DNA from 4 places in the Rhodopseudomonas boonkerdii genome. Region 2 is predicted to be linked to each of the others. Evidence: predicted binding sites of a transcription regulator. Region 2 holds the regulator's gene; each other region holds the start of a gene.
What was found. The regulator LexA, encoded in region 2, represses DNA repair genes until DNA is damaged. The targets are predictions, from matches to a motif close to TGTTCNNNNTGTGTTCNG.
Positions count from the first base shown of each region.

Region 1: a site for LexA is predicted at 5,409-5,426, ahead of E0H22_RS09740 (cobaltochelatase CobT-related protein). Genes of this name have one in related genera too.
Region 3: a site for LexA is predicted at 3,254-3,271, ahead of E0H22_RS06755 (ribonuclease T2 family protein). Genes of this name have one in related genera too.
Region 4: a site for LexA is predicted at 1,781-1,798, ahead of E0H22_RS02635 (ImuA family protein). Genes of this name have one in related genera too.

Region 1 is NZ_CP036537.1:2,094,072-2,101,825, reverse strand. Features, by position in the region: gene E0H22_RS09755 (MexW/MexI family multidrug efflux RND transporter permease subunit) at 1-2,950, opposite strand, end outside; gene E0H22_RS09750 (efflux RND transporter periplasmic adaptor subunit) at 2,966-4,153, opposite strand; gene E0H22_RS09745 (TetR/AcrR family transcriptional regulator) at 4,161-4,868, opposite strand; gene E0H22_RS09740 (cobaltochelatase CobT-related protein) at 5,476-6,366, shown strand; gene E0H22_RS09735 (sugar phosphate isomerase/epimerase family protein) at 6,622-7,485, opposite strand; gene E0H22_RS09730 (dihydrodipicolinate synthase family protein) at 7,488-7,754, opposite strand, start outside.
Region 2 is NZ_CP036537.1:2,811,935-2,819,688, reverse strand. Features, by position in the region: gene E0H22_RS13065 (Orn/Lys/Arg family decarboxylase) at 1-1,576, shown strand, start outside; gene E0H22_RS13060 (GNAT family N-acetyltransferase) at 1,642-2,151, shown strand; gene lexA (transcriptional repressor LexA) at 2,396-3,106, shown strand; gene E0H22_RS13050 (ComEC/Rec2 family competence protein) at 3,113-5,377, opposite strand; gene E0H22_RS13045 (glutamine--tRNA ligase/YqeY domain fusion protein) at 5,467-7,149, opposite strand; gene gltX (glutamate--tRNA ligase) at 7,327-7,754, shown strand, end outside.
Region 3 is NZ_CP036537.1:1,445,009-1,452,762, reverse strand. Features, by position in the region: gene E0H22_RS06770 (outer membrane protein) at 245-865, shown strand; gene E0H22_RS06765 (cold-shock protein) at 999-1,214, opposite strand; gene E0H22_RS06760 (23S rRNA (adenine(2030)-N(6))-methyltransferase RlmJ) at 1,475-2,335, opposite strand; gene E0H22_RS06755 (ribonuclease T2 family protein) at 2,528-3,211, opposite strand; gene E0H22_RS06750 (hypothetical protein) at 3,331-3,795, opposite strand; gene E0H22_RS06745 (hypothetical protein) at 3,965-4,255, shown strand; gene E0H22_RS06740 (DUF3617 domain-containing protein) at 4,406-4,930, shown strand; gene E0H22_RS06735 (thioesterase family protein) at 5,115-5,906, shown strand; gene E0H22_RS06730 (tautomerase family protein) at 5,968-6,183, opposite strand; gene hisS (histidine--tRNA ligase) at 6,332-7,754, opposite strand, start outside.
Region 4 is NZ_CP036537.1:550,054-557,807, reverse strand. Features, by position in the region: gene E0H22_RS02640 (Y-family DNA polymerase) at 1-1,080, opposite strand, end outside; gene E0H22_RS02635 (ImuA family protein) at 1,001-1,753, opposite strand; gene E0H22_RS02630 (SOS response-associated peptidase) at 1,929-2,654, shown strand; gene E0H22_RS02625 (RES family NAD+ phosphorylase) at 2,661-3,872, shown strand; gene E0H22_RS02620 (2'-5' RNA ligase family protein) at 3,986-4,453, shown strand; gene E0H22_RS02615 (hypothetical protein) at 4,525-4,998, opposite strand; gene E0H22_RS02610 (sodium:proton exchanger) at 5,300-6,559, opposite strand; gene E0H22_RS02605 (MgtC/SapB family protein) at 6,599-7,192, opposite strand; gene E0H22_RS02600 (heavy metal translocating P-type ATPase) at 7,216-7,754, opposite strand, start outside.

The DNA.
Region 1 (7,754 bases), 720 kb from region 2:
TGCCGGCGACCACCACGAGGCCGATGGAGAAGCGGCTCGCGGCGCCGGCGCCCGATGCGGTGAGCAGCGGCAACAAGCCGGTGACCATCGCCGCCGTCGTCATCAGGATCGGACGCAGACGAACGCGGGCGGCCATTTCGATGGCCGAGCGACGATCGAGACCTTCCTTCAGCTGCAGCTCGTTGGCGAACTCCACCATCAGGATGCCGTGCTTCGAGATCAGGCCGACCAGCGTGAGCAGACCCACCTGGGTGTAGATGTTGATCGTCGCCACGCCGAAGAACAGCGGGATCAACGCACCCGAAATGGCCATCGGCACCGAGATCATGATGACCAAGGGATCGCGGATCGACTCGAACTGCGCCGCCAGCACCAGGAAGATGATGATCAGCGCAAAGCCGAACGCCACCGCGAGCTGGTTGCCTTCCTGCACATACTGGCGCGAGTCAGCGAGATAGTCGTGGTTGAAGCCGGCCGGCAGTTTCTTCGCGGCCTGTTCGAGGAAGTCCACCGCCTGTCCGACGGTCACACCCGGCATCGGCACGGCCTGGAAGGTCGCCGAGTTCAGCTGGTTGAAATGCGACAGCGCGTTCGGATTGGTGCCGGTTTCCACCTTCACCAGCGTCGACAGCGGAACCTGCTGGCCCGTTGCGGTCGGCACATAGTAGTTGGCGAGTGAATCCTGCGAGATGCGCATGCCGCGCGGCACCTGCGGAATCACCTGATAGGAGCGGCCTTCGAGGTTGAAGCGGTTGATATAGTTGCCGCCGAGCATCACAGCCAGCGTATTGCCGACGCTCTGCATGGTGACGCCGAGATCGTTCGCCTTCGACCGGTCGACACTGACGCGCACCACCGGCTGGTTGAAGTCGAGGTCGCTGTCCGAGACGATGAACAGACCGCTCTTCTGTGCTTCAGCCTTCAGCTTCACCATCTCCTCATAGACCGACTGGAAGCTGCCGACGGTGCTGATCACCATCTGGATCGGCAGGCCGCCCGGCCCCCCCGGCAGCGCCGGCAGGTTGAAGGCGAAAGCCTGAACGCCCTCGATCTTGCTGAGCTCGTTCTGCACCGGCTGCTTGAGCTGATTGGTCGAGCGCTTGCGTTCATCCCATGGCTTCAAGAGCATGCCGGCAATGCCGTTATTCGGGCCGTTGATGCCGTTGATGATGAAGCGCAGATCCGTTTCCGGGAACTGAGCGAACACCTTGTCCATCTTGTCTCCGTAATAGTCGGAGTAGTCGATGTTGGCGTATTTCGGCCCCTTGGTGATGGCGAACAGAATGCCCTGATCTTCCTCGGGCGCCAGCTCCTTGGACGTATTCATATACATGAAGCCGACGAGACCGAGGATGACCACCGCGAACAGGGCGGTGATCGGGCGATAGTCGAGCGAACGATCGAGCTGCCGGCCATACCAGCGCGTGGTGGCGCCGAATACCTTGTCGACCTTCTTGGCGAACCAGCCCGGCTCCTCCTGCTTGAGCAGCACCGAGCACATCATCGGCGACAGCGTCAGCGCGATGACGCCCGACACGATCACGGAGCCCGCCAGCGTGAAAGCGAATTCGCGGAACAGCGCGCCGGTGAGACCGCCGATGAAGCCGATCGGCGCATAGACCGCCGCCAGCGTAATGGTCATGGAGATGACCGGGCCGATGATTTCGCGCGCGCCTTCCAGCGACGCCTGCACCGGCGACTTGCCCTCCTCCAGATGGCGATGAATGTTCTCCACCACCACGATGGCGTCGTCCACCACGAGGCCGATGGCGAGCACCATCGCCAGCAGCGTCAGCAGGTTGAAGCTGAACCCGGCCATCAACATGAGACTGCAGACACCGATCAGCGACAGCGGGATGGTCACCACCGGAATGATGACCGAACGCAGCGACGCCAGGAACAGGAAGATGACCACGACCACGATCACCACCGCTTCGATCAGCGTATTGCGCACCTCCTCGATGGACGAGGTGATGAACTTGGTGGAGTCGTAGGCCACCTTCATCTTCATCGATGGCGGCAGGTTGCGCTCGAGTTCCGGGAACAGGTCGCGCACGCCCTTGACGATGTTGAGCGGGTTGCCGAGTGGGGTCGATTTCACGCCGATGAAGATCGCGCGCTCACCGCTGAACGCCACGCTGGCATCGGAGCTTTGCGCGGCAAGTTCGACGGTGGCGATATCCTCCATGCGAACGAAGCCGCCATCCTTCGCCTTGATGATCATCCGCTTGAACTCGCCGACATTCTGCAGGTCGGTGTTCGCGGCGACGTTGGAGATGATGTAGTAGCCCTTGGTCTGACCCGCCGCTGCCTGGAAGTTGTTGGAGCGGATGGCATTGACCACGTCGTCCGCCGACACGCCGCGACCGTTCATGCGCACGGGATCGAGCCACAGGCGCATTGCGAAGGTCTGGCCGCCGAGGATTTCAGCATTGGCCACGCCATCGACAGTCGACAGCACCGGCTGTACGGCGCGTGTCAGATAGTCCGAGATCGCCGAACCGGACAGCTCGTCACTGGAGAAACCGAGATACATGATCGCGGTGGTTTCGCCGGTAGACTTCAGGATCACCGGGTCATTGGCTTCACGCGGGATCAGATATTTGACCGAATTCACCTTCGACAGCACTTCGGTGAGCGCCGCGTTCGGGTCCACATTCAGCTTGATGTAGACCGAGATCAGGCTTTGCCCCTGGGTCGAGGCAGAGGTCATGTAGTCGATGCCTTCGGCAGCCGCGACGGCTTGCTCGATCGGCGTGGTGATGAAGCCCTGCATCAGATCCGGAGACGCCCCGGGATACACAGTGGTGACGGTGATCACGGTGTTGGTGAGCTTCGGATACTGCCGGATCGGCAGGCTGGTGGCCGCCTTGAAGCCGATCAGCAGGATCAGCAGGCTGACCACCACCGCCAGCACGGGGCGTTTGATGAAGATATCCGTGAAGGACATGCGTGTGTGCTCCGGTCAGTTCAGCGGCGGCTGTGCCGGGATCTTCGGCGGCGGGTCAGACGAGATTGCGACCAGCGCACCCGATTGCAGCTTGAGCTGGCCGACCGCAACGACGCGATCACCGGCCTTGACGCCCTGGGTGATGACTGCACGGCCATCGATGCGATCGCCGGTGCGCACGAAGGTTCTGATCGCGTGCAGCTCGGTCTTGCCGTCGTCGGTCTTCTTCTCCTGGATGACATAGACGCTGTCGCCATAGAGCGTGTAGTCGACCGCGGTTTCCGGCACCGTCACGACGGCGGGCTTGTCCGGCAGCACCACAGTCGTGGTCGCGAACATGCCGGGCTTCAGGATGCCTTCCGGATTCTGGATCGTGGCCTGCACGCGGATGTTGCGCGTATCGGCCGAGATCTGCGGCTCGATGGTGGTCAGCTTGCCCTCGAAGGTGCGGCCCGGATAGGCGTCGACCGTAATGCGCACGACCTGGCCGACCGCGAGCTTGCCGCTATCCTTTTCGGTCACGGTGAAGTTGGCATAGACCGCCGACAGATCGGTGAGCGACACGATCTGCGTGCCGGCCGTGAGATACTGACCGACTTCGATACGGCGGGTACCGAGCACGCCATCGAAAGCCGCACGGACCAGCTTCTGCGAGATCACCGCTTCAGTCTTGGCAATGTTGGCGAGCGCCTGGTCATACGCCGCCTGCGTGGTATCGACCGTCGCCTGCGGGCCGACCTGACGCTCGGCAAGCTGCTTGGCGCGGTCCAGATTGATGCGCGCCACGGAAGCCGCGGCCTTGAAGTTGGCGAGGTCGCCCTGCTCCGGTCCGTCAAACAGCTGCACCAGCGGCTGTCCCTTCTTCACGGTGGCGCCGGCCTGGAACATGATCTCGGTGACACGGCCATTGACGTCGGAGGTGACATTGACCTGATGCACGGCGGCCAGATCGCCAACGGCGCCGATCAGGTTCGGCACCACCTCGGACTTCGCTTCGGCGATGCTCACAGTGATCGGCGGCGGCTTCATATTGGCGAAGAACTGCTTGATCATATGCGAGCGGAAGGCATTGAAGCCGACGATGGCGACGACAAGCAGCGCCAGCAGGCCGCCGACGATGATGAACCAGCGCACCGTGCGCGGACGCTTGCGTGGCGTTTCGACGGACGGCTGCTGGTGCGCCGTAGGAGGGTTCTGGGTCATAGTCATCTTATGCGCTTTCTGTCGTGGTCGCGGCTGCCGGCATCAGCTCGGGCGGCAGTGCGCGACGAATATGCGATGCGATCGCATCGTCGTTCAGTCCAATTCCGCGAAGGATGAATTCCGTCAGTTGCAGATCGAGGCTTTCCGACTTGTCGTAAGAAAGAGAAGGCACCGCCGGCATCAGTGACAGCGACGTCGTCATCGCCGCATGATGCGCGAACCAGAAGAGATTCATCGGCGCCTGCGATGACGCCCGCGCATCGCCCGACTTCACCGCCCGTTCGTAGGCGGCAACGAAGGCCGAACCGATGATGTCGGCGATCTTCTCGTGCATCAGGCGGGCGAATTCGCCATCGTTCAGATAGCTGATCGTGACGAGACGCAGACGCTGCGCCTCCTCGTCGTCCGGCTCGCGGGCGATGTCGAGGAAGTGCCGCACCATCTCGCGGATCATGATCACCAGCGTCTCGGTGGAAGCCGGCAGATCGAGCAGCCGGTTGAGGGCCGGATCGGCCTTGCACTCCTCCGCCAGAATCTCGGCATAGAGTGCCGACTTGGTGGGAAAATGCTTGAACAGCAGTCCCTCCGAAATCGATGCCGCCGCCGCCACGCTCTTGGTCGTGGTGCCGGCAAATCCATTGTGCGCAAAGCAGCGCTTCGCAGCCGAAAGGATCAGTTCGCGCCGCAGATCGTGAGTCATTCGGAGAGTTGTCATAGCGGCGTGAGTAAGCGCTCACCTCAGCTCCTGTCAATGAATTGGTGCGTTGCATCAAGGGATTTACCGGGGGTGGTATCCAGGAGACACAGTTCGGCGATCTCGCGGCGCCCTGGGGCGTCCGAGGTGTGAGCAGGTCTCCCCTCGAAGCATGAGGGGAGGCGGTGCGCCGCAAGGCGCGAGGGTGGTTTCTGACGCTGCTCCTGCCCGCTGGATCGCCAGCAAACCTGAGCCGCGCAACGCCTGACGGCGCACCACCGTGGCGATTTCGGACCGAGGGACCGTGCTTCCGGGTACTGGAAGCTGGCAGGTGCCCTGCCATCGGACCGGCTTTCGCCAGCCGTCATCCGCACCCGTCCAGCCACTGAGTGGCAGAGCGCCGTAGTGGGCCCGGACGGTGACCCAAGGCCTCCCGAGTGTGAAGGGTACGTCCCCCTTCACCCGCAGGCGCCACATCCACGTTCCGCTCCAAGACGCCTCATGAAGCGCCCCCTCGCGAACGAGACGGAGGGAGGATATTCCTGAAAGAAGCACCTTGTCAAGAACAAATCATGAACTAATGTAAAACAACTTTAGGATGTAAAATACAGATCATTAGGGGGCGACGATGGCTGCGTCAGCAACACACCGGGGCTACCGTATTTACACGCGCGCGTTCGATCGCGTCGTCATAGCAGATCAACTCGACAGCGTGCTGGGGCCGCTTTCCGCGGAGACGAAAGCAACCCTGGAGAAAGCCTGGGACATTTTCGAAACAGGCCTGATGGACTGGAAGATGCGGGTCCACCTCGATGCGCTCGCAGCATCCGAGCGATTAAGACGCGTGACCACCGACGATGATCGCGCCGACACGGTGATCGCCCTCCTCGTGGATCAGTCTGGCTCTATGCGCGGGCAATCGATGTTGCTGGCCGCCGCGACGACCGACATCGCGCAGGATTTTCTGGCTCATCTCGGTTACCGGGTCGAAATACTCGGCTTCACGACAGTCTCGTGGAAAGGTGGGCACCCAAGGCAGTTCTGGAAATGGTGCCTCCGACCGAAGGATCCGGGGAGACTATGCGAATTACTACACATCATCTATCGATCTGCCGATAATGAATACGCATCTAGTCTCGGGTGGAGCATCCGACAGATGTTGCGGCCTGATCTGCCGAAAGAGAATATCGACGGCGAAGCGTTGCTATGGGCGTCGGAGCGCCTGCTCGCTCGTCCAGAGAAGCGCAAGATCATCGTCGTGATCTCCGACGGAGCGCCGGTAGATGACTCGACGCTGCTCGCAAATGAGCCGGATATCCTGATTGCGCATTTGCGCGAGGTGATCGCCGATATCGAAGCCAAAGGGGAGATCGAGCTCTTTGCCCTCGGCATCGGTTTTGACGTAGCTCGCTGTTATACCGCTTCCACGACAATCAAGACGGCGGAAGATTTGGGGACCTGTTTGATCGGATTGTTGGAAAGGGCGCTAGCGACGCGACGAGGTAAGCAGGATGGATAAAGCATAGCCCGCAACTGTAGCCGCCGCGTCACGAAGCTGTGCTTTGCGGTTAGCGTGAGGCGCTCTTCTTTCCCTCCCCAAGCGGCGCAGCCGGGAGGGTGGATCGAAGCGAGCGTTCAGCGAGCTTCGAGACGGGTGGGGTCTATCCCAACACTCCGTCCTTTCGTGGGGAGCGTCCCCACCCCCGCCTGTTGGCGGACCCTCCCCATTCGCTTCGCTCCGGGGAGGGAGGCCATTAGCGCCGGCGCGTCGAAACTACACCACCGTCTTGTGGCGCGTGATGCAGGTCTCGAGCACCTCGTACATCGGCCTGCTCCACCAGTGCTCCGAGAAGATCTCGATCTCGCAGTAGCCGGCAAAGCCCTGTGCCTCGACGGCGGCGCGAGCGGCTTTGATGTCGATGACACCATCGCCCATCATGCCGCGGTCGTTGAGGATGTCCTTGGTAGGGACCATCCAGTCGCAGACATGGAAGGCGTGCAGACGGTCCTTCCCGGCTCGCGCGATTCCCGCCAGCATCTTCGGGTCCCACCAGATGTGATAGACGTCGAGCGCAACACCGAGCATGCCGGTGCGGTCGGGATCGAGGCGGTCGCAGATATCCAGCGCCTGCTCGGTGGTGTTCACGCAGGCGCGGTCGGCGGCATAAGCGGGATGCAGCGGCTCGATGGAGAGCGGCATCTTCGCCTGCTTCGCGTATTCGAGCATCGCGGCGATGCCGTCATCGACCTGATTGCGGGCATCGATGATGTCCTTGGACGTCACGCTACCCGGCCGCGAATATTGCGGCAGGCCGCCGACGACGAGCACGATGCAGGGCGAGCCCAGCGCAACAGCTTCATCGACGCAGCGCCTGTTGTCGTCGCGTTCCGCCTGGCGATGCGCGCTATCCGCCACGAACATGCCACCACGGCAATAGCCGGAGAGTTCGAGATCGTGATCCCTCACCGCCTTCACGGCGCGATCGAGACCGACATGGGCGACCTGATCGCGCCACGGGCTCACGCCGCGGATCTTGTGGCGGGCACAGGCCTCAGTGATGGCGACGAAATCGCCCTGCTTGCGGACCGTCGCCGTATTCAGCGACAGCCAGCGATGGTCGTTGGAAAAATCACGCATGATCAGGCGTCGATCCCGCGCGTGGCCATGACCGACTTCATGCGCGAAACCGCAAGCTCGGGATTGGCGAGCAGGCCTGCCTTGTCGGCGAGGCGGAACAGTTCGGCGAGATGCTGGGTCGAGCGCGTGCTCTCCTGGCCGCCGATCATGGTGAAGTGGTCCTGATGGCCGTTGAGATAGGCCATGAAGACGATGCCGGTCTTGTAGAACCGCGTCGGCGCCTTGAAGATGTGACGCGACAGCGGAACGGTTGGGCCGAGCACATCGTG
Region 2 (7,754 bases):
CTCCGGTGGCACGCCGATCTATGTGCCGACCGTGCGCAATCCCTGGGGCCTGATCGGCCCGATGGACTGGAATGCCTTCAGCGAAGAATCCCTGCGCGAGCGTATCCGTACCAATCCGCTGGTCACCGACAAAGATGCCTGGAAGCGCGAGCGTCCGTTCCGCGTCGCCGTCATCGAGCAGTGCACCTATGACGGCACCATCTACAGCGCCGAGATGATCATCAAGCGCATCGGCCATCTCTGCGATTACATCCTGTTCGACGAAGCCTGGGCGGGCTTCATGAAATTCCACCCGCTCTATGCCGGCCGTTTCGCCATGGGCCTGAAGGAGTTGGGTCCGGACTCGCCGGGCATCATCGCGACCCAGTCGACGCACAAGCAGCTCGCCAGCTTTTCGCAGGCCTCGCAGATTCACATGAAGGATCGCCACATCCGCGGTCAGAAGCGCCGCGTCGAGCATCGCCGCTTCAACGAGAGCTTCATGCAGCACGCATCGACGTCTCCATTCTATCCGCTGTTCGCCTCGCTCGACGTAGGTGCGCAGATGATGAAGGGCCGCTCGGGCGAAGTGCTGTGGGACGATACGATCCGTCTCGGCATCGAGCTGCGCAAGAAGATGCGCGCGGTACGCCGCGAATTCGAGGAAAAGGAGACGCGACCCGAGCGGCGCTGGTTCTTCGAGCCATTCGTGCCGCAGCGCGTGGACATTCCCGACGTCGCGCAGCCCGGCGCTACCCACAGCGTACCATGGGAAAGCATCAGCACCGACCAGCTCGCCACCAATCCCGCTTTCTGGCAGCTGTCGCCGGATGCGAAATGGCACGGTTTCCCGGATATGGAAGCCGGCTTCACCATGACCGATCCGAACAAGCTGACGGTGCTGACGCCGGGCTTCGATCGTGCCACCGGCGGCTATGCCGAACACGGCATTCCGGCACCGGTCGTCGCGCAATATTTGCGCGAAAACCAGATCGTACCGGAAAAGAACGATCTCAACTCGCTCCTTTTCCTGCTCACGCCCGGCGTCGAGGCCAGCAAGGCCGGCACGCTGGTGTCGGGCCTCGTGGCCTTCAAGAAATTCCATGACGACAATGCTCTGCTCGAAGACGTAATTCCGGAATTCGCGCGCCGCCGTCCGGCCCGCTATGCCGGCGTACGCCTGCGCGACCTTTGCGCCGACATGCACAAGTTTTATCGCGCGGCCGACGTGAGCGGCCTGCAGGCGAAGCAGTTCATGGATCAGCACATGCCGGAGATCGCGATGTCACCGCACGATGCCGCGCGTCTCCTGGTGCGTAACGACGTCGACTATCTGCCTATCGACGAGATTACCGGCCGCATCGCCACCACGCCCTTCGTGGTCTATCCGCCCGGCATCGCCACCATCGTGCCGGGCGAGCGCCTCACCGAGCGCGCGCAGCCGATGATTGATTATCTCAAGATGTTCGAGACCTGTTTCAACACCTTCCCGGGCTTCGACGTCGAAATCCAGGGCGTCTATCGAAAGGTGGATGCCAGCGGACGCATCCGGCTCCATACTTACGTGGTTTCCCAAGAGCGGGATCCACGGAAGTGACTTTACAGGCAGAGACCGAAACACCGATCGTCGTTCGCCCGTCGCGTGACAGCGATGTGGACGCCATGCTCGCGATCTATCGCCGTCACATCCGCCAGGGTGTGGAAGAAGGCGTCAGCGATGCCGACGCGATGCAGCCGGACGATCTGCGCGATCGCCGCAAGAACCTGAAGAACAAGCGCTTCCCCCATATCGTGGCGACGCGCGGCGGCGAAGTGGTCGGCTACGCCTATGTGGTTCAGTTTCGTAAGCGTCCGGCCTATCGCTATGCGGTGAAGCACTCGATCTATGTGCATCACGAACACACCGGCAAAGGCGTGGGTGCCAGGTTGCTGCGCGAACTGATCGACGTCTGCGCAGCCGCCGGCTTCAGGCAGATCATCGGCTATATCGACGCCGATAACGTCGCCTCCCTCGGTCTGCACGACCGCTTCGGCTTCGTCCGTGCGGGCGTTCTTTCCGGTGTCGCCTATCGCTCCGGTCGCTGGGCCGACACGGTAATGGTACAGCGCTCGCTCGCTGCCGGCGCGACCACGCCGCCGCCGCCGATGCCGCTGTCCGAACGAATTCTCTGAGCCAAAATCCGGTCGATAAACCGCATCTTTGAAGCGAAATTAGTGATTGCGGAACATCTACGGAACAGATAGGGTCCGTTCATGATTTGTTTCGAGATTCTGTGGCTTAGTGAAATCGAGAGTGCCCAAACTCGTGACTGCCTCGCCTGATGGCCTCACCGGCCACCAATCGCGAGGTCCTGAAACACACGCGGCGGCCCGACCACCGTCACTTGATGGCCTTGCCAACTGAGGATGGCTTCAGATGCTCACGCGCAAACAATACGAACTGCTCCGTTTTATCGACCAGCGGCTAAAGGAAGCCGGCGTCCCCCCTTCCTTCGACGAAATGAAGGATGCGCTGGATCTGCGCTCCAAATCGGGAATCCATCGGCTGATCACCGCGCTGGAAGAACGCGGCTTCATCCGCCGCCTGCCCAACCGCGCCCGCGCGATCGAAGTGATCAAGCTGCCAGAATTGAACACGGCTGCACCGGCCGCTCGACGGGGTTTCACGCCGAGCGTGATCGAGGGAAATCTCGGCAAGAACCGGTCCACCCCCGCCCCTGTTGCGAGCGACGATGACGGCGGTCGCACCATTTCGGTGCCTGTCATGGGCCGGATAGCAGCCGGAACGCCCATCGAGGCGCTGCAGACCCGCAGCCACTCCATTAGCGTACCGCAGGACATGCTCGGCAGCGGCGAACATTACGCCCTCGAAGTACGAGGCGATTCCATGCAGGACGCCGGTATTCTCGATGGCGACATGGCACTGATCCAGAAGTCCGACAGCGCCGATACCGGCGACATTGTCGTCGCCCTGATCGACGACGAGGAAGCCACACTGAAACGCTTCCGCCGCCGCGGCGCGTCCATCGCGCTGGAGCCGGCGAACACGGCCTATGAGGTTCGCATCCTGCCGCCGAACCGTGTCCGCATCCAGGGTAAGCTCACCGGCCTCTATCGCCGCTACTGAGCGCGCTCACTGCTCGTCGGGCTGGAGATCCGTCTCCGCCGGCGTTGCATCGACCGGCCGGGATCGCGAACTGTCGGTCGGTGCTTCTGATCCAATGGCCTCAAGCGGGGCGCGTGCCCAGGGGCGATCGAGACCGCGAGCGCGGGAAGCTTCGATAACAAAGCCGTCGCTGGAGCGATACAGGCCCGTTGCCCCCCGAACTCGCAGAGTCTCGCGATCGATCACCATCGCCCTGCAATCGGCCGGCGGCTGACGGGCTGTGACAATCACCGCGGCTCGCGCGCAATCGTCGCTGAATGCGTCTGCCTGCAATGTCAGCGCGATCAGGCTCCCGTCGCCGAGGGCCGTGACGCAGCCCGACGGGTCGCACGATACACCATGGCCGAGCGATGCATCTGTCGGCAATCTTGCGTCTGCATCCGCGCCCAGCCATTCCTTCACCTGAAACGCATCTTTGGCGCTCCGCATCACATGCAGCCGCCCGTCGCGCCCGCGCACAGCCACGCTATGACCGTCGGCGGCAATCAGGACATCGGGTTGCTTTGTCGATGCGGCCCAGAACATCGCCATCGCCAGAGCGATCGCGCCCGCATAGCGTAGCGGCGTCCGCAGCAATGCCAGAAGGACAATGCCGAAGCTGGCTAGGACCAACGGTCCTGTCCCGAAGGCGGGCACCCGGCCGATCGCGCCTGGCAATCCGGCCACCCATTTGGACACAAAGATCATCCATTGAAGGCCAAGCTCCATGATCTGCCAGAACACGCTGTCGAAGCCGAACGGGATGGCGAGAAGACCGAGCAGCCCCGCCGGCATCACGAGCGCCGACACCACCGGCATCGCCAGCAGATTGGCCACGATCCCGTAGGGCGTGATGCGATGGAAATGGTAGGCCGCGTAAGGCATCGTCGCGAGACCGGCGATCAACGAAGCCAGCAGCAGCAGTGCAAGTTCGCGCCCGCCCCACAGCGCGATCCGTGCCATGATCGAACTTTCCGATGTCGCAAACAGCGCGGGCATCCCGATCTGGACCAAGGCGACGAGACCGAGCGTCGCAGCAAAAGACATCTGAAAGCTCGGATGTACCAGCGCTTCCGGTGTGATGGCGAGCACGATCAGCGCTGCGATCGCCAACGTGCGAAAGGTGATGGCGCGGCGATCGACCATGATTGCGATCAGCACCACCGCCGTCATGATAAAGGAACGTTGTGTCGCGACCTCGGCACCGGACAGCAGCAGATAGAAAAGCGCGGCAAGCAGCGCCGCAGCGGACGCGGCTTTCTTGATCGGGAATGTCACCGTCAGCAACGGGACCAGCGCCAGCAGCGCCCGCGTCACGAAAAATACGACGCCGGCGACCACCGCCATGTGATAACCCGAGATTGACAACACATGGCCGAGTCCCGAGATAAACATCGCGTCGTTGACGTCAGACGAAATCGCGTCGCGCCGGCCGGTCAGGAGTGCCGTCGCGATGGCACGGTTATCCCCCGCGAGCGATGCACGGATACGCGCATCGATAGCGTCCCGCATGCCTTGCATGGTCGCGGCATACTGCAAGTGACGCGGCGGCGGGGTCGGCGGATCAATCTTCTTGATCGCACCTGTGACAAAGCCAGAAGCACCGATCCCCTGGAAATAGAGGTCCCGTGCGAAGTCGTAACCGCCCGGCCTGAGCGGCGCGAGCGGTGGCTGCAGCCGCGCCTTGAGTTCGATAAAACTACCGACCGCCGGCGCATGGCCCTTCTTCACCGACAGCCGGACACGGGTCAGCTTGGGCGCATCTCGTCGTGTCTCCATCGTCGTCACGCGCAGGACGAAGCGATCGCTACGCTCGCGCTCCTCACGGGTTTCGACAAAGCCGGTCAGCGCCGCGCCGAACAATGGCTTCGCGAGCACTTCATGTCCGACGCGCTCACTTTTCCATGTCGCCGTCGCAAAGCCCGAAGCGATTGCAGCCGCCAGCAGAACGTATGAGAATATGAAAGACCTTCGCAGCAACACGGCTGCGATTGCGAATAGGCAAGCGGCGCCTGCTGCCACCCAAACCACCGGCTCACGCTCGGCCGCAAAGTATAGCGCGATCCCGGCTCCAAAGGCCACCGGCACCCATGGCAACAAGCGCCCCGGACCGGTTTCAGCCTGCGTCCATGCCCGCAGCCAGTCGAACGGCAACGTCCAGGAATTGTCGGAGGCGAGTGCGCCGGCAGACCCGCGCGGCGGCCATGTGACCGCCTTCGCCTGATTGCGCTGCCGTCCCCCGCTCTGCGCCATCGAACCGTCCGTTCGCCCTCCCCGATGCTATCGCAAGGGCGACACGCGGCTAGCGGAACGGATGCAGAATACGCGAAGGATTCGCGCGCTCAGGCCAGCTTGGCGTAACTGTCGCGCAGGCCGACGGTGCGGTTGAACACCGGCTTGCCAGGCGCACTGTCCCGGTCGCGGCAGAAATAGCCCTGCCGCTCGAACTGCATCGCACCGTCGTAATTGTCGCTCGCCAGGGCCGGCTCCAGCATCGCGCTGTCCAGCACTTCGAGCGAATTCGGATTGAGCTGCGAAGCGAAGCTCGCGGCCTCCGGCGTCGGCGTCGCGAACAGTTGCTCGTAGACACGCACTTCGGCCGGCACCGCATGCTGCGCGCTGACCCAGTGGATCGTCGCCTTTACCTTGCGGCCATCCGGGGCGTTGCCGCCCCGCGTTTCGGGATCGTAGGTGCAGCGCAGCTCCACCACCTCGCCCTTGTCGTTCTTCACGACATCCCTGCAGGTGATAAAGTAGCCGTAGCGCAGACGCACCTCGCGGCCCGGCGCCATGCGGAAGAACTTCTTCGGCGGATCCTCCATAAAGTCCTCGTGCTCGATATAGAGCTCGCGGCTGAACGGAATCTGGCGGGTGCCGAGTGAGGCATCGTCGGGATGATTGACCGCCTCGAGCTGCTCGACCTGCCCTTCCGGATAGTTTTCGATCACTACCTTCAACGGCCGCAACACCGCCATGCGGCGGGGCGCAGCGCGGTTCAGCACCTCGCGCACGGCGAAATCGAACATCGACAGATCGACGGTGGAGTTCGCCTTGGCGACGCCAATGCGCTTGATGAATTCACGCAACGCCTCAGCGGGAATGCCGCGGCGCTGCAGGCCAGCCAAAGTCGGCATGCGCGGATCGTCCCAGCCGGAGACATGGCCGCCGCGCACGAGCTCGGTGAGCACGCGCTTCGACAGCAACGTATAGGTCATGTTGAGCCGCGCGAATTCATACTGATGCGGACGCGATGGCACCGGCAGATTATCCAGGCACCAGTCGTAGAGCGGTCGGTGATCCTCGAATTCCAGCGTACAGATCGAATGCGTCACATGCTCGATGGCATCCGACTGGCCGTGGGCGAAGTCGTAGCTCGGATAGATCTTCCAGGCCTCGCCAGTGCGCGGGTGATGCGCATGCAGGATGCGGTAGATCACGGGATCGCGCAGATTGATGTTGCCCGCGGCCATGTCGATCTTGGCGCGTAGCACGCGCGCACCATTCGGGAATTCGCCGGCGCGCATGCGCGCGAACAGATCCAGATTTTCCTCCACACTACGGTCGCGGAAGGGGCTGTTCTTGCCGGGCTCGGTGAGCGTGCCACGGGCAATGCGCATCTCGTCGGGCGACTGGTCATCCACATAGGCCTTGCCCGCACGGATGAGGTGCACGGCCCAGTCATAGAGTTGTTCGAAATAGTCCGAGGCAAAATGCAGGTTGCCCTCACCCCAGTCGAAGCCGAGCCAGCGAACATCGCGCTGGATGGCGTCGATATATTCCTGCTCTTCCTTGGTCGGATTGGTGTCGTCGAAACGCAGGTTACAGTGCCCGCCGAACTCGGCGGCGACGCCGAAATTCAGGCAGATCGACTTGGCGTGGCCGAGATGCAGGTAACCATTCGGTTCCGGCGGAAAGCGCGTCACCACGCTTGTGTGCTTGCCGGTTTCGAGGTCCACCGCCACGATGTCGCGGATGAAATCGCGGCCGGCCTCACTGGCGCTGCCCGCGGTCGATTCGTCTGTCATAAGCTGCCTTTCAGATTGCGCCCTATGTGCCAAATCCGAGCGCTCCCGCCAAGGGGAGCCGATCGGGGCCCCAAAAGGTTCCGGGCGGAAAGGCAGGCATTTTTGCCCATTGGGCAGCGGCACGGGGGTGTGTTAAACGGCCGCGATCGTCCCATCCGAACAGATCGACCTTGCCTGATGACCGCACCTGTCGTTACCCGCTTCGCGCCCTCGCCGACCGGCTTCCTCCATATCGGCGGCGGCCGTACCGCGCTGTTCAACTGGCTGTATGCCAGGAAGCATGGCGGCAAGATGCTGCTGCGGATCGAGGATACCGATCGCGAGCGCTCCACCGAAGCAGCCATCGACGCCATTCTCGACGGTCTGAAGTGGCTCGGAATCGAGTGGGACGGCGACACCGTCTACCAGTTCGCCCGCGCCGCCCGGCACCGCGAGGTCGCCGAGCAACTTCTGGCCGAGGGCAAAGCCTATTACTGCTACGCCTCCGCCGAGGAACTGCAGGCGATGCGCGAGGCCGCGCGGGCCGAGGGGCGCTCAAAGCTTTACAACGGCCTGTGGCGTGATCGCGATCCGTCCGATCCCAAGCCCGACATTAAACCCACCAT
Region 3 (7,754 bases), 1.4 Mb from region 2:
TCGGTGCGGCAGCTTTGAGGCAGGCTTGCGGCGATCCTGCGGAGGACATCCGGTCCGGAAAAAGCCCGCGCCCGCCCCAAGTAAGACTCTTTTAACGTCAATACGGCGCCGGCCCAGCGCGTTAAGAACCGCTTAATCTAAAACTATCGATAAATCCTCCCGATTAATGATGAAATTCCGTAACCCTAAGCCTTTGTGCAGCGCATCGCAGGGAAGCGGCAGTAACGCGTTGTGGAGAGTTGAGATGAGCAAGTATGCGTTCGCGGCAGTCGCGGTCATGGTGGCTGGCACGACGGCGGCCCAGGCGGCGGATTTGCCCTATCGGTCGCGCGCGCCGTATACGGTCAATCAGCCGCTGAACGCCTATAGCTGGGCAGGCCCGTATCTGGGTGCCACCCTTGGCTACGAATGGGGCAGCGTTTCCAACACTCCGGTCAAGCCGACGGGCATCGTGGGCGGCATCACCGCCGGCTACAACTGGCAGAGCGGACCGATCGTGTTCGGTATCGAAGGCGACATTTCGGGCACCGGCGCCGATGACCGCTTCGCCAATTACAAGTTCTCGAACCCCTGGTTCGGCACCGCGCGCGGCCGCCTCGGTTACGCCTTCAACAATGTGCTGCTCTACGGCACCGCCGGCCTGTCCTTCGGCAGCCTGCAGGCGGAAGCCAATGGCTTGCAGCAATCGCAGACATCGGTCGGCTGGACCGCGGGCGTCGGCGCTGAAGTCGGCATCTACCAGAACTGGACCGCCAAGATCGAATATCTCTACGTTGACCTGTCCAGGAACACCTACACGCTCACCGGCACCGACAGCGCGCTGTCCTTCGGCACCGTCCGCGTTGGCGTGAACTATCACTTCTGATCCGATCGGGTCAGACCCGGCTCCAAGTTAAAAGAAACCGAGATACCCCACTCCCGGCCGCCCTGCGGCCGGGATTTTCTTTGCGGGCGCCCAGTGATTTTGAGCGGCAATACCTCCTGCCGCACGTGCGCCGCTATCCCGTAATCACCAGATTGACGGCCTTTGGGCCCTTGCCCTTCTTGTCGGGCTCGACCTCGAACGTGATCCGCTGTCCTTCGGTCAGATCCTTCAATCCCGCGCGTTCGACGGCGGTGATGTGAACGAACACGTCCCGTCCGCCATCATCCGGCTTGATGAAGCCGTAGCCGCGCTCGCCATTGAAGAACTTGACCGTACCGCTCATGCCCATCGGGAAACTCCCTCCCCGCAATGCTCCGCAGCGGCGCACTTTGCACCGCGACCGACCGGACATTCACTCCACAGAAGGCTTGGCCGTTTCTTTTTGTAGTCTTCTTGTCGTTGGTCGGGCCTCGTCACTCCGCCGCAACCATTCGCGGAAGCGGAACGTAAAGCCAGTCACGATGGTCAGCTTAATACGGTTCCCTGGAGGTGACTACCGTTTTTGGAAACGCGTTCGGATAGTTGCCGCACCGGTCGTTGATCGGGCAGCTACGCCCTGGCGTTTTCAAGCCGGAAGCGTGCCATACCGCCGAGGCCCAGCGGCTTTTCCAGCTGCGGCAGGATCGCCCGCAGCTCATCCTGCAATTTCCACGGCGGATTGACGATCAGCAGCCCGGTAGACGTCAGCGGGCCGTCCGCACTTTGCGGTGCAACGCTGAATTCGAGACGCAGGCATTTGCCGGGCGTCGCCGACGACGCCGTGGCGGCGGCCACGCTGCGCGCGAGATCGTCGGTGGCGCGGCGGCTCTTGGCCGGATACCACAGCATATAGATGCCGGTCGGCCATTTCGCATAGGCCTGCGCGAACACCGTCGCCAAACGCGCAAACTCGTCCTTCGCTTCGAAGGGCGGATCGATCAGCACCAGGCCGCGGCGTTCCTTCGGCGGCACATAGGCGGGCAGACCGACCCAGCCGTCGATATCGACCACCCGCGCCTGCTCGTCATTGCGCAGCGCAGAGATCAGCTGCTTGCGCGCTGCAGGCTCGAGTTCGCAGCACACCATGCGATCTTGCGGGCGCATCAACGCGCGCGCGATCAGCGGCGAGCCGGGATAGGCAACGAGATCGCGGCCGGGATTGAACGCGCGCACGATGTCGAGATAGGCGCCGACCAAAGGCTCGGTCGCTTCGGTGAAGCGCGCCTGCATCATGCGGGCGATACCGGTGGTCCATTCGGCCGAACGTGTCGCCTCATCGCCGGTGAGATCGTATCGGCCGGCGCCGGCATGGGTATCGATGATGCGAAACGGCGTCGGCTTCTCATGCAGATGGGTCAGGATACGGACCAGCACGAGATGCTTGATGACGTCGGCGAAATTACCGGCATGGAAGGCGTGGCGATAGTTCATGGGGATGGAGTACGCCAAACGGGCGTAAGGCGCAAAGCCGCCGGTCAGCTTCGAATGTCATCCCCCGCGAAAGCGGGGGATCCAGTAGACACTGGTATCTTGGCTGAAGCACTGGCGACGGTGTCTACTGGGTCGCCCGATCAAGTCGGGCGATGACAGCGGAGCTCGATGGCAGCAAAGTGTAGGGCGAAACTACCCGCCCCTCACCGGCGGCATCACGACCTTGTCGCGCCGGCAGGCGCGGCGGTCGATTTCCTCGCAGGCGCGGAACTGCAGATCCTTGCTCAAGCAGATTCGCACTTCGCTCAGGCGGTTATGATCGCAAGTCACGGCAATGGCGGCGTTGCTGAGGCCCGGATTGACCCTGATGAATGCGTCTTCCACGGCCGCGGGCGACACGGTCTTCGCCTGCTGAAGATCGATGAACTCGTCCGGAATTTTCACGCCGGCGCGCGCCTTGCGCGTGGTTTCGAAATAGGCGCGCGGGCCGAGCCCCGAACAGGTGCCGTGCTTGTCCCATTCGTTGAAGATCAGACCTGGCGCCGGCATCAGATCCAGCATCGAGGTCATGATGTTGCGCGGCAGCCGCGGCGCCGGACGCTCGCAGTAATTCGGGAAGCCGCGATCATATTGCGGCCACAGGCCATGCACCACGAAGGCATAGGGGCGACCGCCGCACTGGATCTGCTGACTGCGCGATGCGTTGCCGCGCTCCTGCGCCGCCGCGCAGAAGGATGGCGACCATGACAGCGACAGCACGTAGAAGTCGAACTCACCCGGCGCATTCTGCCTGCGGTCCTGCGCGGCGGCGGGAGCGGCTATGAGCGCGGCGAGAATAACACCGAGCGTGACGACCGAACGGAATACCTGAACCATGACGCGCCCCACCCCTGACCGGCGCGAGCCTAGTCAGACCCAAAGAACAATTCAAGAACAATGTCGCGAAAGAAATAGCCCGGACGATGCGGTCGTTCCGGGCTATGGAAGGCGCTCGCTCAGAACTTCGCGGCGCGGCACTTCGGACCGTAGGCCCAGTTGCGATCGAGGCCGGTGACACACCATTCGACGCCATCGCCATAGCCGGCCAACCCGCCGTCTTCGATGATCGAGTAATGCACCTGACGCTGCTTGCCGTCGGTGAACATCGCATCGGCGCTGCAGTAGCGGCGCGGAATGTTGTCGGAGGTCCAGGGGCGGAAGGCTGTCTCGCGCACGTGGCTGAAGCCGGTGAACTGCAGCGACGAATTCCAGAAATCCGCTTCCTTGTCCTTGAACTGGTAGGTGATCTTCCAGAGCGCGGATTCGCAGGAGCCGACGCGACCTTCGTAATTCGGGCCGAACAGGCCGAAATTCAGTTCGAGCAGGTTGGCGGCCTGTGCGCTCGGCGCGGCGCTGAACAGCGCCAAGCCGGCGACGGCGGCGAAAGCGGCTTTCTTCAAGGATGAAACGAGGGTGCGCATGGGGAATCCGCCGGCTGGAAAAAGGTTCCGGGACCGTGCCGCGAAGGCCGTGCGGGGTCAAGTGCACCGCGGCAACACCCCGCGCACAACTCCGTCAGATCGCACCGTGCGTTCTTTCCAGCGTCGTTTTCGCGCTCTAAGGTGCCGCTTCGCGAATAAGGAGACGGTGATGCAGACGATTCGGCTGGCAATTCTGGCGATGGGTGTGAGCGCGGCGATGAGCTCCGCAGCCAAGGCCGACTGGGTACCCCCGTTCAAGGGCAACGACACGGGCGGCATCATCTCCACGTCGCTTATCGGCCAGACCGACATCCGCGCCCTCGCCATCGATCATTGTGCGCGTTACGGCAAGGTCGTGAAATTCCTCGGCGCGCAGAACGAATATGGCGGTTATGTCTCGTTCTCCTGCCGCTGGGTGCCCTATGGCGCAAACGAACGCCCGCTGAGCGTTCGTTACTAAACAACCGCGCTACGGGCCATCGCTGCGCCGATCGTCATCGACAAACGCGCGATAACACAAAAGACATAATCCGGTGTCCTAGGAGAAGCGAGCGCGCAAGCGCTCGACCATCTAACGCGTTATTCCTGACACGACATCGGAGGCCACTACATGATTCAGCGCGCAAGCCTGATCGCTTTCGCCCTCTTGTGCGGCGCTGTACCGGCGCTCGCGGACAATGTTCAAATGCCGATCCGCAAAGCGGGCCTGTGGGAATTGACGACGCAGATCTCCGGCGTGTCGAAGACCGCGACGCCGCCGATGGTGATGCAGCAATGCACCGACGAGAGCGTCGACCGGCAGATGAACAAGATGTCGTCGGATGCGATGAAGTGTTCGAAGCAGGAAATGACGAAGTCCGGCAACAGTTACGTCGGCGACAGCGTCTGCACCATCGGTGACGCCACAGTGACGAGCCACTCAGAAGCCACCGGCGATTTCAATTCCGCCTATTCGGTGAAGACCACCGCGAAATCGAGCGGCGGCAACCTGCCGCCGGAGATGGTGACGACGATCCAGGCCAAGTGGGTCGGCGCCTGCAAGGCGGACCAGAAGCCCGGCGACATCCTGATGCCTGGCGGCATGAAGATGAACATCACCGACATGCAGAAGATGCGGGCGGGGCAGCCGAAATAAGCGGCTTGCGGATCCGTAGGGCGGATAAGGCGAAGCCGTCATCCGCCGGCCGACTGTGTGTGACGAAGAACGGCGGATGACGCTTCGCTCATCCGCCCTACAGCCATCGCATATTCCCCCTCCCCGCTTTCCCCGCTATAGATGATGCTAATCATCCAACAAGGAACGTTCGGGGAAGCGAGGCATGACAGAATTCACCGCATTGATGGCCGGCATGGCACGCAGTGGCGACGGCTGGGCCGTCAGCGTCAGCGACGACTGGTTGCAGGGGCGCACCGTCTATGGCGGCCTCGCATCGGCCCTGTGCATGCAGGCTGCGCTGAACGAATTCGGAGCAGTGCCGCCGCTACGCTCTGCGCAGATCGCTTTCGTTGGACCTGCCGCAGGCCAGCTGCAGATCAAGGCCAGCGTGCTGCGCAAGGGCAAGTCGACGCTGTTCGCCAATGTCGATCTCGTCGGCGAAGCCGGGCTCGCGACACGCGCGATGTTCTGCTTTGGCGCGGCACGGGAGTCGGCATTCAAGCACGTGGCGATCGGCACGCCCCAGCTGAAGGATCCTGAGACCTGCCCGAACTTCTTCGCCAATGCGCCGGCGATGCTGAGCTTTGTCCAGCATATCGACGGGCGTTTCGTCTCGGGCTCGCCGCCGTTCAGCGGCAGCGACGATCCGCAGATGTCGCTTTGGCTGCGTCACAAGGAGCCGGGCATTGCGGCCTCGCTGGTATCCTTGCTGGCGCTCGCCGATGCACCGCCGCCAGCTGCGTCTGCGCGTTCCAAGACGCCGTCGCCGATCTCGACCATGACCTGGGCGATCGACATGCTCACCGACGAGATCACGACCGATGATGGCTGGTGGCTGATCCACAATGTCGCCGAACAGATCGCCAGCGGCTATTCGAGCCAGGCGATGACACTGTGGAATCGCAAGGGCACGCCGATCATGGCGAGCCGGCAGAATGTCGCTGTGTTCGGGTGATGGCCTTCCCCTCTCCCGCCGCGCGAAGCTTCGCTAGAGCGGGAGAGGGGAAAAAAGAAAACTACTTCTTCGCGGCCGCCGCAGCTTCTGCAGCGCGTTCTACAAACGTCTTGCCGCCCTTCATCTTGTGATGCAGCGGCGCTTCGTTGATCTGGATGGTGACGGCATCGGCGGCGACGCCGAGATTCTTCACCAGCGCCTGGGTGATGTCGAGCATCATGCCCTTCTTCTGCTCATCGGTGCGGCCGGCGGCCATGCTCACGGTAATCTCAGGCATCGGTGTTTCCCTTTTTGTGTTTTCACGCTCATCGTAGGGCGGATTAGCGCAGCGTAATCCGCCGTCCTTCGTCACACAATCTCGGCCGGCGGATTACGCCTTCCGCCGTCGCTCTTCGAGCTATGGCGGACAGGTCGGCTAATCCGCCCTACGCGCTCCAGCTCACGCCATACTTATCCAGAAGCTTACGAACCGCGTCGACCAGATCCGTCTCCGCGATCTCGATCTGCGCCTCGGCCTGCTTCTTGAGATATTCCTCGCGGTCCTTGATCTCGGTGAGGCCGGCACCGGCGATCAGATCCTTGATCAAGAGCCTGCCGCCGGCCCTCTCGTCCGAGCCCTGGATGATGGCGAGCGGCGAATTGCGCTTGTCGGCATATTTCATCTGCTGACCGAGCGCATGCTTGGGATTGCCGAGATAGAGCTCGGCGCGAATTCCGGCATTGCGCAGCCTGGCGACCATCGCCTGATAGTCCGCGATCTCGCCGCCGAACACGGTGACGACAACGGGACCGGCCTGCTGCTTCGTATCGATCTTGCCGAGCAGCGTCAGCGCCGCCTGCAGGCGCGAGACACCGATGGAGAAGCCGGTGGCCGGCACCGGCTCGCCGCGGAAGCGCGAGACGAGGCCATCGTAACGACCGCCGCCGCCAACCGAACCGAACCGCACGGGGCGGCCCTTCTCATCCTTGGTCTCCAGCGTGAGTTCAACTTCGTAAACGGGGCCGGTGTAGTATTCGAGGCCGCGCACGACGGAGGGATCGATCTTGATGCGATCTTCACCATAGCCGGCAGCCGTGATCAGCTTCGCGATCTCGTCGAGTTCGGCGCGTCCCTGCTTGTAGGCCTCGGAGCTGTTGAGCTTCGGCGTTGCTTCGCTCGCGGCATCGAGGCTGCGCAACACGGTCTCGGAGTCGTCCGGCGAGAGCCCGGCGCCCTTGGTGAAGTCGCCCTTCCCTTCTTCGCCGCCATCCCAACGGCCGGGACCGAGCAGTTTCCTGATCTCGCCTTCCGGAAACTTGTCCATCTTGTCGATGGCGCGCAGCACCGTGAGCCGTCTGCCCGCATTATCGTCACCGCCGAGACCTATGCTCTCCATCACGCCATCGAGCACCTTGCGGTTGTTGACGCGCACCACATAGCTGCCGCGGGGAATACCGAGGGCTTCCATCGTGTCGGCCGCCATCATGCACATCTCGGCATCCGCCGCAGGCGAGCCGGAGCCGACGGTGTCGGCGTCGAACTGCATGAACTGGCGGAAGCGGCCGGGGCCGGGCTTTTCGTTGCGATAGACGTAACCGGCGCGGTAGCTGCGATACGGTTTTGGCAGCGCGTCCCAGTGTTCGGCGACGTAGCGGGCGAGCGGCGCGGTGAGGTCGTAACGCAGCGAAATCCACTGCTCGTCGTCATCCTGGAACGAGAACACACCCTCGTTCGGCCGGTCCTGATCGGGCAGGAATTTGCCGAGCGCGTCGGTGAATTCCATGGTCGGGGTCTCGACCGGCTCGAAGCCGTAGCGCTCGTAGACCTCGCGGATGGTGTCGGTCATGCCCCGGGTGGCGGCGATGTCG
Region 4 (7,754 bases), 2.3 Mb from region 2:
CGTCACGTCGGCGGGCGCCGCATCGATCAGCGACGACATCGTCTGCACGGTCGCGAACGGCTGCACCAGCGTGGCGGCGACGCGCAGCACCTCGATGCCGAATCCCGGGTCGATCGTCTCGATCTTGCCGCACAACAGACGCGTCAGGCGCTTCGCGTCGCGGATCGGCACAGCCGTGCCGACGCGCGCCACCTGGATCCGGTTGTCGACGAGATGGCAGACGAGATCGACCCGGAGCGCGCCGAGCCCCCGCTCTTCGAGTTCGGCGCACAGCGTGACCACCAGCTTTCCGATGTAGCGCGCGATGGTCTCCGCCGCGCCGATCGGCTCGACGAAGGTGCGCCCTACCTCGATCATCTCCGCCGGCCGGATCGGATCGATGGGCTCCGAGGCCTGCCCGACGGCCTGGTCGAGCCGGCGGCCGACCAGCGGTCCGAAGCGCAGCGCGAGCGGCGCCCTCGGTGTCTCCAGCAAGGCCCATATCCTCTCGAAGCCCAGCTTGCGCAGGTCATGGACGATGTCCGCCGGCAGCCGCAGCGCTGCAATCGAGAGCCGCTCGACCCCTTCTCTCGTGGCACCTCGTGGCGAGACCACGCTCTCGTCGGCTGAGAAGCGTGCCAGAGCATGCGAAGCGCCCCAAGCGTCCGAGATAGCGACTTTGGCAGAGATGCCTGCTTGGCGAAGTCGCCTGCCGACGTCAGCGGCCATGGCCACTTCACCGCCGTGCAGATGATCAGCGCCGGCAGTGTCCATCACGATGCCATCCGGCGCATCCGCCGCCACCACCGGCGAATAGCGCAGCGCCCAGACCGCAAGTCGATCGAGCGCCTTGGCGTCGGCTTCCGGATCGGCGTGCTGCACGATCAGGTCCGGCACCATGGCCTGCGCCTTCGTGGCCGGCATGCCCGACCGGAGCCCGAGTTCGGCGGCCACGATGTTGGCTGCGGTCACGATGCGCCGGCGGCCGTGCTGGCCGACGAGGACGAGCGGCCTGGTGCCATCAGGCGCGGCGGCGCCCATCGCGCGCATCATGCGATCGATGGGCCAGGTCGGCAGGAATATGGAGACGACCCTCGGCATTACAGGCTTCCACGACGAAATCCGCACTCTCTCCGGCGCGGCATCGGATCAGTTCGAGCAGCCATCGGGCGCGCCCGACACCGGGAACCGGCAACGCCTCCGATGGCAGCGCGGATACCCGCCACCGGGTCACTGATGCCGTCGGTTGCCCGAAGTCCGCGGCTTCGGTCTGACGTCTCCAGCGTCTGACCGCGATCGCCATCGTTCCCGATGCCTCCGCAGCCAGATGCAGACGCCGCGACGATGTCATCGACAGGCGCGAGACTTCCGCGACCACCGCGCCGAGTCCGCCGTGCCGCGCCCCCTCCTCGAAGCTCGCCAGCAGCGCCTTCTCGTCGCCGGTCTCGACGTAGATCACCCGGTCCGCCGCCAGGCCCGCCTGAGCAAGCGCCGCCGCGAACAGGTCCTGCCGGGTCACGCACCAGAGCACCTGACCCGCCGTCCGGGCCGCGATGCCGGCGGCGAACAGCGCCGCCGCGGCGCCATCCACGGCGCTGTTTCCACCGCCGGCGACTTCGTGCAGCGCCCCCATCGCCAAGCCGCCGCCGGGCAGCCGATCGTCGATCGCTCGCACGCCGAAAGGCAACGTCGGTCGCTCGCGCGTCGGCTGGCTTTCCAGCCGTCCAACCTGCGCACGCAGGTCATCGAGAATTTCCGCAGCGGATCCCTTCATTCACCTTCAACCCGCATCTGGAATAAGTGTTCATGATATGTTCTTACAGGTCTGCGAGAGTCAACGGGGTGGTCACGACCTCAAATAGCTGTTTTCGATCATTCGATTGAATCCGCTGGCGAATTGCGCTGACCTGAATTTTTCAGGTCCGATCGACGGCCAAAGGATACCGCAGGTGTGCAACCTCTATTCGATGACCAAAGGGCAGCAGGCCATCCGGGAGATGACCGCCGCGATGTTCGACCGCACCGGCAACCTGCCTCCGATGCCGGGCATCTTTCCGGACAGGATGGCGCCCGTCGTCCGGAATGCGGAGGGTGGCCGTGAACTCGCGATGCTGCGGTGGGGCATGCCGTCGTCTTCGCAGGCGATCTTCAAGAGGGCGAAGACGCGGGCCGAGAAACTGGAAGCCAAAGGAAAGCCGGTCGATTTCAAGGAACTGCTCCGGAAGGAGCCCGACAAGGGCACTACCAACATCCGCAGGCTCGAAAGCAAACACTGGACGCGCTGGACCGGTCTCGAGCACCGCTGCGTCGTGCCGTTCTCCTCGTTCAGCGAATTCAATAAGGACGCGGGCGGCGACATCTGGTTTGCGCTCGACGAAAGCCGCCCTCTCGCCTGCTTCGCTGGCCTCTGGACCAATTGGACGTCGGTCCGGATCATCAAGGAAGGCGAGACGACCAACGACCTGTTCGCCTTCCTCACTACGGATGCGAATGCCGAAGTCTTCGCGGTCCATCCGAAGGCGACGCCGGCTATTATGACGACGACCGAGGAAGTCGACGTCTGGATGAACGCGCCTTGGAACGAAGCCAAAAACCTGCAGCGGAAGCTTTCCGACGGCTCGCTCAAAATCGTCGCCCGCGGTAAGAAGCTCGACCAAGTGGCAGGGGACCAGTAACGCGAGATGGCGGACGATCGGAAAATTTGCGCGGATTGTCTTTCGGACGGCACGTTGCGAACTTGGCTTGAGCAGACCGGGACAGAGGACGACTGCGACTTCGACCCGGAACATGTTGCTGTCGCATTCGTCACCGTCGACCAGTTGGCGGAAGAGGCCGATCGGTGGTTTCAGGAGAACTATCAACCGGGCGGCGAGACGATCGAGGTGGATGGGAACCCCGATAGCGATCGCGTCTACCATGGGACCGAGGGGCAGCCTTTCGAAGAAATATTTTCGGACGAACTCGGCGCCTCCGACGACGTCGTCCGTGCGGTGATGGACGCTCTCCCCGACGTCTCGGACAGGGATATCGCCGACGGCGACGAGGCCTATTACACGGACGCGCACAATTTCGAACCCATAGAGGCCGCTCGGGCGCGCGAGAAGGCCGACCAGGACGAATACTGGTTTGCGAACAGATACGCGTTCGAATGGGAGGACTTCTGCAAACGGGTTCAGTTCTCCTCGCGCTTCTTCGGAATCAAACAGAAGCTGGACGAGCTTTTCGGCGAACCCGCCGAGTATGGAGAAGGGCCGGTGAAGCCGCTGTACGATCTCGCAGCCCCCCAAACGCTCTACCGCGCCCGCTTGATGCGCGACGATCTGACGGAAGCGGTCCTGAACGCGAACGGCGCGGCCAAGTTGGGCCCACCGCCGTCCGAACGGACCCAGGGCGGCAGAATGAACGTCGAGTTCATTCCGGTGTTCTACGCCGCATTTTCGAAGGCCACGGTCGTAGGCGAACTGCGACCCAGCATCGGTGATTCCATCGCGATCGGCACGTTCCGGACCCGGGCACCGCTGAAGGTCTTCGACTTCACCGTCTTCGATCAACGAGCGACGGACCGTCGCCATTTCGTGAAGCACAGCCGATACGATTTCATCACCCAGTTGCAGGCGGAAATCAGCAGACCGGTCCGTCCCCATGAACGCCAGCGTGAATACATCGCGACGCAGATAGTGGCCGAATATCTCAAGTCGTACTTCGGCTGCGACGCGATCATCTATCGCTCGTCCATGCAGCGCGACAAGGCTGATGACAACCGCAATATCGTCATCCTCAACCGAGACGGCTTTGTGGGCGATGCCGATCCATGCGTGCTTGCGTACACGGGCTGGTCGATGCAGGAAGTGACCGACGTGCGGTACACGACGGTGGATGGATTGGTATTCTAGAAGCGATGTGGCCATGTAGCGGCCAAACCGATCGTCGAACCCGTCGGCCGCGTACGGCCAACCACCTTCGAGGGAGCGAAACCATGCGAATACTATGGACCGTCGCCTTTGCTGTGGTGTCGCCCGCCATCGCCTCGGCGCAGGACATTCCGCAGCACACAGTCAGAACCGAGAGAATTTCCGGTTCCCCGATGGGCGTCGGTATGTATGAGGTCGCCGCCGACTGGACCGTCTTCATTGATTGGCGAGCCGTCGAAGCGGCTGCGGAGATGGACGACACGACATACATCGTGACCGCCGAGATGGACGGCGACAGTTTCGCCTGGCTCGACGGCCTGCGCAGGCTTCGCTTTCCGCCGGAGCGCAACGTGTTGTCTGCTCACCTCACGATGTTTCACCGCCTTTCGGCGCAGCAGGTCAGATGCCTATGCGCCATGGAGCTTACGCACGAAGCGATAGAGCTCGAATTCGACGAGGTCCGGTTTCTGGGAGCCGGCGTGGCAATCAACGTCAGATCACCCGATTTGGAAAGGTTGCGGGTCGAAGTTGCAGAAGCGGTCGGCGGCGAGTTGTCGCGGTAGGACGGCCAAAAATGGAAGCCTCACGTGACGGTCCAGAACAAGGCACCTCACGCCGTTTCGATGCTCGCTGCCTACTTTGCCAACAACCCTGCCGATACCGACACGAAACGCGCTCCGTTCCATCTGAATATCTTGTGCGTTGTACCGTAGTCCACTTCGATGCCGGCGACGCCGCCTTCCTTCCTCAACCTCACGTCGCGCGTGCGCACGCTGAAAACGAGCCGATGGCGGCCGCCGGATTCCAGATAGATTTCGTGAAGGCAGCCGCCGCCGTCGCACACCGCCGCCCGGTTCGTGCACGCCAAATCCTCGAAATGCAACGACACGAAGCGCCGGCCACCGGCTTCGATCGATACCGAAAAGTAATGGGCCGCGGCCGCAGCGTTGCCGCACGCGCGCCCGCGCGCAACGACTTCCCTGCGTATGTCGGCCGGAAGCCCCTCGACGTGCTCGGATGCCCACGGCCTTTCCGTCGCCATGCTGCCGCGGGCGATCGACTGCCCGGATGCGAACAATGAACAAAGCACCAGAAGTACACGCGTCATGGAAATTCCTCGAGGCCGTCTCATCAGGCGCTCCCTTCTGTATGCCTCGGCGCGGCCTCGCCCTTTCCGTCGAAGCGATGTGAAATACCGACCGAACTCCCCACTTCCACTATGCCGAAAGCTACCAGATTTCGGACGATGCCGCCGATCGCGCTTCGGCCGAAGGAAATCGTTCCGGACCTGAGCACCCTCATCCGCGGGATCGACCTTTTCTCGGAAATGACGACGGTCTCCAAGCGCCAAGGCATTTGCTTGAGATACGTTTTTCGTTGTTGCATGGTTTGGTTTTGCGACGTCGCGCTCACGCGGGGCCGGACCGACTGATCGAACTGGCCGACGCGGCAGACGGCCGGACGGTAAATCGAATAATCCCCAGCAGTCGGCGGCGGTTTCGCATGAAGAGGATGGCGGCAAGCGCCAGGTAGATCCACGCCAAGCCGGTCAGAGTGGCAATCAGACGCGGTTCATCGTCCTTGAAGTAGTACGCCAAACCCACCTGTACCGCAAAAAGCGACGCCAGTGCCCCTGCCGATAGGAGACTGAAGCGAAGCCGCATCAGCAGCGCGACGCCGAACAGGGATTGCGACGCGGTCAGAAAAAACTCCTCGATCTGGCGCGCATCCAACGCCAGCGGGCTTGCACTGCCCGCGCCGATGCTCACGGCCAGTGGCAGCATGCCGACCAGGAGCGTCCACTGATTGATCTTGTCGCTGATCATGGTGACCAGGCCACCAGACGCCCGACCCTTCAGAACGAACAGGATGGCGACAGATACCGCGGGTGCTTCGCTCGCGAGTGGCGCCAACCACTGGATCAGCAGGAATTCGTTGATGCCGAGGGCGCGGCCTGCATCGACCATCGCTTCCGCGAAGGGTTCTGCGCTGCGCAGGATGATTGCGCAGGCAACGAGCCCGAGCCCCGCCATAACCATCCATTGGAGCCGAACGGGCAGTTCATTCAGGGCAGCGGCAGGCCCGGGCTCTTCGTCTTCGTCTGTAGTTTCGCTCTTCAGGACGTTGCGGACCCGCCAGACATATCCCCCATAGATCGCCACCAACATCGCGAAATCGAAAAGCGTGATGCTGCCTTTGACGAGGATGACGAATGCATAGATGCTGGCGAGCAAAAGGAAGGAGATCTCGACCGCGTTGTCGTTCGTCAGTTCGATGGCGCGATGCCGGGCCTTGATCCAGTGCAGCAGCGCCAAAAGCGGCCATGCGACACCGACAAGCAGCCGGTTCGCACCGGTCATGTTGGCGGCTGCGTAGTGGACGTACGGAGACTCCGGACCGGCCTGCCCGGCCTGAAACGCGTAGTACATGTCCACAGCATATTCCGGAAGCACCGTGACCAGCGCGACGGCCGCGAGGATCAGGCCTTGCGCGATATGGCTTTCTGCCGCTTCCGCCCCCCAAGACAAGAGGAAGCCGGCCGCGAGTATCGCGACGCCGAAGATCGCGGTTTCAACGATCGGGCCAGGCTGCCAAGCGACCGCTCTCAGGGCCAACGCCGGTAGCGCGGCAAGCACCGCTATCGCGATGAGGATCGAAAAGCGCTTCAACGACGTTCACTCCGTTCAGGGCAGGCTTCGCCTGCTGGGTCAGAATTCATTGCCGTTCGAATCGCGACTGGCGTCCTTCGGCCTCCAGCGCCGCGCATCGAGCCTCCCGATCACGGGCAGGAACTGCAATTCCAGGATCAGAATGACCAGAACGGTCACCAGTGCGGCGATCAGAAGCTCGCCGATCCCAGCGAGCATGCCGACCGCCGACGCCGCCCAGATCGCAGCGGCCGTGGTCAGTCCCCGCACGTTGCCGCCGTCCTTGAGGATCATGCCGCCGCCGAGAAAGCCGACGCCTGTGACGACACCGGCCATTATCTTCTCCGCGGTCGCCGGAAAGTTTTCGACGCCAACGGCAGTGAATGCCGCTGCTCCCAAGCTGACCAGCATGAACGTGCGGTCGCCGGCCTCGGAGCCGCGGAATTCGCGTTCCCATCCGATCGGAAAGGCCAGCACGACGGCAACCACGATCCGGACGAGCAATGTGAGGTCGAAACGCGTGGTCCCGCCGCCGTCCCCGGTAGCTGCCAAAGCCGCCGTCGGCGGCCCACAGGCGATGGAGATCACCGCCACTTGCAACAACGCTCGACGCAAGCGGCCCTCGACGACCATTCGGCTGAAGGGAGAAAACATGGGCGTCCTTTTCGGTGTTCAAGCTACGCGAAAAATTTCGTCGTCGATTTTTTTCCACCGTAAACGGGCCCTCGGGGCAGGCGGAGCAGGCGCAATGCGTTCATCGTCACCAGAACCGTCGCACCGGTGTCGGCTAGAATGGCAGGCCATAAGCCGGTCAGTCCGACGACCGTGGTGACGAGAAAGACGGCCTTCAGGCCCAGCGCGACGGCGATGTTCTGACGGATGTTGGCCATGGTCCGCTTGGACAGGACGACCATCGCGGCCACGTCGGACACGCGCCCGTGCAGCACGGCAGCGTCGGCCGTCTCCAGCGCGACGTCGGCTCCGCCGCCCATCGCGATGCCGACGTCGGCTGCCGCCAACGCGGGCGCGTCGTTGATGCCGTCACCAACCTTGGCGACCACAAAACCTTCGTTCTGGAATTGGCCGACGATCCGCAGCTTGTCCTGGGGCAACAGTTCCGCTTCGACGTCGATTCCTAATTGCTTGCCGATGGCGGTGGCAGTGCGGCGGTTGTCGCCGGTGAGCATCACCGTCCGGATCCCTGCGTCCGACAACA